DNA from 2 places in the Ensifer sp. Root954 genome. Region 1 is predicted to be linked to the other one. Evidence: riboswitches for the same ligand, from Rfam matches in the RefSeq annotation. Region 1 holds a riboswitch; the other holds the start of a gene.
What was found. Region 1 has a riboswitch for FMN ahead of ASE71_RS17440 (DMT family transporter). Riboswitches for the same ligand answer to the same signal wherever they lie in the genome.

Region 1 (3,403 bases):
GCGCTTCAGCGAACCGCAATCGGCAACACCATCCTTCAAAGACAAGATGACGAGGTCGCCGGCCGGCATCTGCGGGATCTTGCCGTCGTTCAGCTCTTCATCGCGCTCGTTCTCGATGGCGATGGCCGCCAGCGTGCGGTCCTTGTTGACGGCGATCGAATCCGGCTGGCCGCCGAGATCGCAGGTCGCATCGACTTTCTTCGAGGCCAGATCGACGATCGCAAGAAGCCCCGAAGGCTTGACGAAGCTTTCGCGCGTGTTGACCGCGACGAGTGCCTTTGCACCGGCGATGGTGACCGAGGTCGGCTCGCCGTCAAAAGAGACCGTGCCGGCTGCCTTCGGCGCCTTGGCATCGGTGATGTCGATCAGGCCGACGCGCTTGCCGGGGCTGTCGGAATAGACAAGCGTGTTGCCGTCTTCGCTGGCCGTGATGATTTCGGCAGATGTCAGCGCCTTGCGCGCATCGCCTTCCGGCAGGTTATCGGCAACAGCAAAGGATGCAATGCGGTTGAAGACGGGCTCGGCCGCCGCAGGAAATGCTGCGGATGCAAGAAGAACGGCCGCAAGCGCGGTCACGCGCGAAGTGATGGTCATGAAATCCCCCATGTGCGAACACTGAAAACATGGGGGTTCTGCGCGATGCCGATGACAGCCGAATGACAACGCTTGGGTTTTACACCGTTCCGGTTGCAGGCGCGGCGCGCTCGCGCCGCATCTCGTTGCGCATGATGAACAGCGAGGCGCCAAGGATCAGCACTGCGCCGACCCAAAGATATCCTGTCGGCGCGTAACCGAAGACCAGCCAGCCCGCAAAGACGTTAAGCGGCAGCTTCAGATCGTCGAAGGGCTGCACGTAGGCAGCGTCGGCAACAGTATAGGCGAGCGTCAGCAGATATTGTGCGACTACGGTCAGTATCCCGGCGAGCAGCAGGAAGCCGAGTGCTGTCCCATCCGGCATGGTGAAGCCGGCCGAAAGCGCGATGGCGCCGTTGATCGGCGTCAGAAGCACAAGCAGCCATACGGTGATCGTTTCGGGGCGCTCGAGACTTGTGAGGCTCTTGGTGATGAGCGACGAAGCGCCCCACAACAGCGCCGACAGGATCGGCAAAAGGGCGGCCCAGCTGAAGCTGTCCGACCACGGTTCGAGAATAATCATCGCCCCGGCGAAACCGACCGCGGTTGCGGCCCAACGCGCCGCGCCGACGCGTTCGCCGAGAAACAGGCGGGCGCCGAGGATGATGAAGAACGGCGAGGTCATGACCAGCGCGATCGCCTGCCAGATCGGCACGTGCGCCAGACCGGAGACCCAGGCCCCCACACCGAAGGCGGCCAACACCACGCGCGCGACGTGACGCCAGGGATAGTCGGTGCGCATGGCCGACAGCCCGACGCGTCGCAGAAACGGCAGTGAGAAGAGGAAGGCGAAGGCATATTGCCAGAACGCCATGGCGGTGGCTGGAAAACCGAGCTTCATCGTCAGCCATTGGGTGACGACATTGAGGCCGGCGAAAGCGATCCCGGCCAACACCATGAAGCCGGCTCCGGCCATGGCGCGCGAGGAGGAAAAGCCGAGGGAAGTCTGATTCATGTCATGCACCCTGAAAGCGGACCAAACACAAATCAGGACGCATGAGCGCACGGCACGACGCCGGGCATCCCTGCCCTTCGTGCCAGCGACCATTCTCTTTCATCCGGACTATGACCGTCGGCTCCGGAGTTGCACCGGATCTGCTGACCCTCTCCCCAAAAATCGAGGAAAGGCGCTCGCGGGCTTGGGCCACCTTCGCGCGTCTCCAAGACGCCGCGCTGTCATGCCCTTACCGCCGGTGGGGACTTTCACCCCGCCCTGAGAATGGGCAAGCCCTAGAGCAAATGACGGACACCCGCAAGGGCTGCCCCCAAAATGCGAAAGGGTCCGGCTTGCGCCGAACCCTCGAATACCTGGACTGCCGGCCTCGTGTCCGGCCGCCAAGCAAATCTCATCAGCCGTTGACGGCATCCTTCAGGCCCTTGCCGGCCGTGAACTTCGGCACGTTGCGTGCCGGGATGTCAACTTCCGCACCCGTGGACGGGTTACGGCCCTTCGAGGCTTCGCGGCGCGAAACCGAGAAGTTGCCGAAGCCGACCAGGCGAATGTCGCCGCCGTTCTTCAGCTCAGCCTGGATGGTCTCGAAAACTGCATCAACTGCAGAAGATGCGTCGGTCTTGGAAAGTCCGGCCTTCTCAGCAACGGCAGACACGAGCTCATTTTTGTTCATGTTTCCACCCCTTTCAGATTGGTTCGAAACGACTGTGTTTTAAGGCGCGGCGGCTTGCGCTTCGCCCGCGTCTTGCCTTTCCCAATTGCGCCTAATCCCTTGGAATGCAAGGCTTGCAGGGCGCTTTTACAACAAAAAAGACCGGCCAATGGCCGGTCTTCCCAATTTTTCTGCAAAATGAGCGCCGCGCGAGCCGGCTGCACCCATTTTCAAGCGCCCGTCAGTGGGCGACGGAGGAGCCTGCTTCGTCCTGCGAATCAACCGGTGCTACGGTTGCCGGCTCGTTTGCCGGGTCCCAATCGATCGGTTCCGGCATGCGCACCAGAGCGTGTTCGAGCACCTCGCCCACCCGCGAAACCGGGATGATTTCGAGCGCGTTCTTCACGTTGTCCGGGATCTCGGCGAGATCCTTGGCGTTCTCTTCCGGGATCAGCACCTTCTTGATGCCGCCCCGCAGCGCTGCCAGCAGCTTCTCCTTCAGACCGCCGATCGGCAGCACGCGGCCGCGCAGCGTGATCTCGCCGGTCATTGCGACATCCTTGGAGATCGGGATGCCGGTCATGATCGACACGATCGTGGTTGCCATCGCGACGCCGGCCGACGGGCCATCCTTCGGCGTCGCACCTTCCGGTACGTGCACGTGGATGTCACGCTTGTCGAACAGCGGCGGTTCGATGCCGAAGTCGATTGCGCGCGAGCGGACATAAGAAGCCGCCGCGGAAATCGATTCCTTCATCACGTCGCGCAGGTTGCCGGTGACGGTCATGCGGCCCTTGCCGGGCATCATGACGCCTTCGATCGTCAGAAGCTCGCCGCCGACCTCAGTCCATGCGAGACCGGTGACAACACCGATCTGATCGTCACGTTCGGCTTCGCCGTGGCGGAAGCGCGGAACGCCCAGATAGTCGTTGATGTTGGCAGCGTTCACTTCGACCTTCTTGGCCTTGCCCTTGATGATCTCGGTCACGGCCTTGCGGGCGAGCTTCATCAGCTCGCGTTCGAAGTTACGCACACCGGCTTCGCGGGTGTAGGTCTGGATGACCGCCATCAGCGCGCCGTCTGTGACCGAGAATTCCTTCGGCTGCAGCGCGTGGTCGCGGATCGCCTTCGGCAGCAGATGCCGCTTGGCGATTTCCAGCTTTTCC
Region 2 (3,403 bases), on a different contig from region 1:
GGCATGTGGTGGATCTATTTTCTGCTGCCGAGCGCCGAGATCCTGCACCGGCACCGTCAAAAACGCTCCTTCGTCTGGGGCTACGGCCACATGCCGATCTTCGCCTCGATCGTCGCGACTGGCGCCGGCCTGCATGTGGCGGCCTATTACATCGAGCACAAGGCGCATATCGGCTCGGTCGCAACGGTGCTGACCGTTGCGGTGCCCGTCGCGTGCTACATCGGGCTGCTCTATGCGATGTACGCCTATCTTATGCAGCAGGTGGAGCAGTTGCATCTCTGGCTGCTCGCGGGCACGGCAGTGGTGCTGGCCGCGTCAGTGGTCGCGGCCATGGCCGGGCTCGACATGGCCAAGTGCCTGATCATCCTGATGCTCGCGCCCGTCGTCACCATCGTCGGCTACGAGGTGGCGGGGCACCGGCACCGCGTGGCGGCACTGGATCGCAGCCTGCGCAAGAACGAGGCTGCGCATTGATTTTGCGAGTCGAAACAGCGCGTTGCCGGCTCAAGCTGGTGAGCCGATTCAGGTGGTTCAGAGGTTGATTCAAGCGCAGCGTTCGGCGCTGTTCGCCCCTGCCGCTGCCCCCTCACGCTAGCCTTCTCCCCGCAGGCGGGGAGAGGGAACGAGAACTGCCTCGGAGTTTGTGATGGACCCGGGTGGAAGGCCGTTCTCGGTAGCCCCGGGGAGAGAGTTTGCGCGACAAGGGTGCCGCTTGTGTCCTTCTCCCCGCCCGCGGGGAGAAGGTGGCCGGCAGGCCGGATGAGGGGCATTCCCCTCACCGGGCGGATGAGGGGCAAGCCTTCACCGGGCGGATGAGGGGCGAGCCAACCTCAACCGCATCTCGCCGATCAGGCGTTGACGAGCGCCAGCTTGGCGCGGGCATCGAGGATCTGGGCGCAGGCGTTGGCCGCCTCCGTACCCTTGGTAACGAAGTGCTCGCGGAAGAAGGCGATCAGCGGTTCGCTTTCCTGGAAATTGTGCGGCGTCAGTACGGCGGAAAGCACCGGCACATTGGTGTCGAGTTGCACGCGCATCATGCCGTCGAGCACGGTGCCGGCGACGAAATCGTGGCGGTAGATGCCGCCGTCGACGACGAAGGCGGTGCCGAGGATCGCGGCATAGCGGCCGGTCTTGGCCAGCGTCTGCGCATGCAGCGGGATTTCGAGCGCGCCGGGCACGTCGAAGATCTCGACGTCGGCTGCCGAGCCGCCAAGCTTCGTCCATTGCGTGACGAAGGCATCGACGCAGCGGTCGACGATATCGGCATGCCAGCGGGCACGAACGATCGCGATCTTGGCGGCGGGGTGGGAAAGAATGGTCATGGTCTCAAGCCTTTCAGGGTTTGGCGTTTTCCAATGATCCCGTCGGGCGAACATGCATGCGCGCGAGGTCCCGTCGCGGGGACCCACGTTGCTGCTTGCTCTCTTCCATCCGGACTGTGACCGTCGGCTCCGGAATCTGACCGGATCTGCTGACCCTCAGGGTGAAACCCTGAGGCGCTCGCGGGCTTCGGCCTTTCGGCCGCTACCGCCGGTGGGGAATTTCACCCCGCCCTGAGAACAACGCGACTATATAGCGCGACCGCGCGCGGTCAAACGCACGGTGCGACGAAAATGCCGGAAATCACGACAGATTTTTCCAGTGTTTGGAGCCATCGGAAGAAATCGTTCCGATGGCTTCCAATCCGCTTACTCGCGGATGACCAAGAGGTCCTTGGCGGCAAAGCGCAGTGTGACGTTGTCGCCGGAAACCGGCGGGGCCACACCCGGATTGTTGAACATGTCGAAGGAGATGACGTCGCCGCCGACGCGAAGGCGCGTGCGGATGACCGAGCCGAGGAAGCTCGTCGAGACGACCTCGCCGGCGAGCGACGTGTCGCCCGTGGCGCCCTCGGCGATCGAGCCCGCTTCGGGACGAAGCGCCAGCGATATGCTGTCGCCGCCCTTCATGCCGGCAATCGGATCCTTCAGCGCGATCTGCTGGTTGCCGATCGTGACGGCACCCGCGGCCGGGTCCGCGACCTTGCCTTCGATGATGCTGAGCGTGCCGACGAAGGAGGCGACGAAACGCGTTGACGGCGTGTTGTAGATCTCGAAGGGGGTGCCGATCTGGTCGGCGCGGCCGGCATTCATGACGACGATGCGATCGGAGATCGACAGCGCTTCTTCCTGGTCATGGGTCACGAACACGGTGGTGATGCCGAGCTGTTGCTGGATCTGCCGGATTTCCTCGCGCAGCGACACGCGGATCTTGGCGTCGAGCGCCGACAGCGGCTCGTCGAGCAGCAGCACCTGCGGCTTGACCGCAATGGCGCGGGCAAGCGCAACGCGCTGCTGCTGGCCGCCGGAGAGCTGGTAGGGGAAGCGGTCCGCCAGGTGCTCGAGCTTGATCAGCCCGAGCATCTGCTTCACCCTCGCGTCGATCTCCGACTTGTCTGTACCTGCGACCTTGAGGCCGAAGGCGACGTTGTCATGCACGTTCATGTTGGGAAACAGCGCATAGGCCTGGAACACCATGCCGATGTTGCGCTGGTTGGGCTTCAGCGAGTTCTGGTCGCGGCCGTTGATGACGATCTTGCCGCTGGTCGGGCTTTCGAAGCCGGCGATCATGCGCAGGACCGTGGTCTTGCCGCAGCCCGATGGTCCGAGGAACGAGACGAACTCGCCCTTTTCGATGTCCATGTTGAAATCGTGCACGACGTGAACCGGGCCGAAGGACTTCTTGATGCTGGTGAGTGACAGGAAACTCATGGGTGCGGTCCTCAGGCCTTAGGAGGCGCGCTTTTTTGAAAGCGCGAGACGAGCTGGATGAGGCCGAGGCAGCCCCAGGTGATGCCGAATGCAATGACGGCGAGTGCGGCCGGTTCATAGGCGCGGTTGGCGCCCAGGAGCTGCATGTAGGGGCCGAAAGCCGGGCGGTTGAGCAAGGCCGCCATGGTGAACTCGCCGATGACGATGGCAAAGGTCAGGAAGGCGCCCGAGAGCACGGCGACGAGCACGTTCGGCAGAATGATCTTGGCAAGGATCGTCGTCCATCCGGCGCCGAGGCTTTGGGCGGCCTCGGTCAAGGTGGCGACGTCGATGGTGCGAAGGCCCGTGTCGACTGCGCGGTACATGTAGGGTAGCGCAAGCGTCGCATAGCCGAACATCAGGAGGATGTTGGTGCCGGTGAGCGAGCCCGTCAACGGCAGCCAGCTCGAGGTGTTGTAGAGCCGGATGTACCCGAAGACGATGACGATCGCTGGGATGACCAGCGGCAGCAGCGTGATGAACTCGATGACGGGGCGCAGCCGCGGCAGCTTGAGGCGGACCCAGTAGGCTGTCGGCACGACGAGCAGAACACCGAAGAGGATGGTGAACAAGGCCTGCAGCACCGAGTAGGTGAAGGTCTCCTGGAAACGCGG

Region 2: it holds a riboswitch for FMN, as region 1 does, so the genes downstream of both, ASE71_RS19830 (6,7-dimethyl-8-ribityllumazine synthase) here and ASE71_RS17440 (DMT family transporter) in region 1, are expected to answer to the same signal.

The regions. Positions count from the first base shown of each region.
Region 1 is NZ_LMJM01000023.1:699,582-702,984, reverse strand. It holds gene ASE71_RS17445 (esterase-like activity of phytase family protein) at 1-606, opposite strand, end outside; gene ASE71_RS17440 (DMT family transporter) at 674-1,588, opposite strand; FMN riboswitch at 1,676-1,858, opposite strand; gene hupB (DNA-binding protein HupB) at 1,983-2,258, opposite strand; gene lon (endopeptidase La) at 2,479-3,403, opposite strand, start outside.
Region 2 is NZ_LMJM01000025.1:118,365-121,767, forward strand. It holds gene ASE71_RS19825 (low temperature requirement protein A) at 1-474, shown strand, start outside; gene ASE71_RS19830 (6,7-dimethyl-8-ribityllumazine synthase) at 849-1,322, opposite strand; FMN riboswitch at 1,416-1,565, opposite strand; gene ASE71_RS19835 (ABC transporter ATP-binding protein) at 1,689-2,750, opposite strand; gene ASE71_RS19840 (ABC transporter permease) at 2,762-3,403, opposite strand, start outside.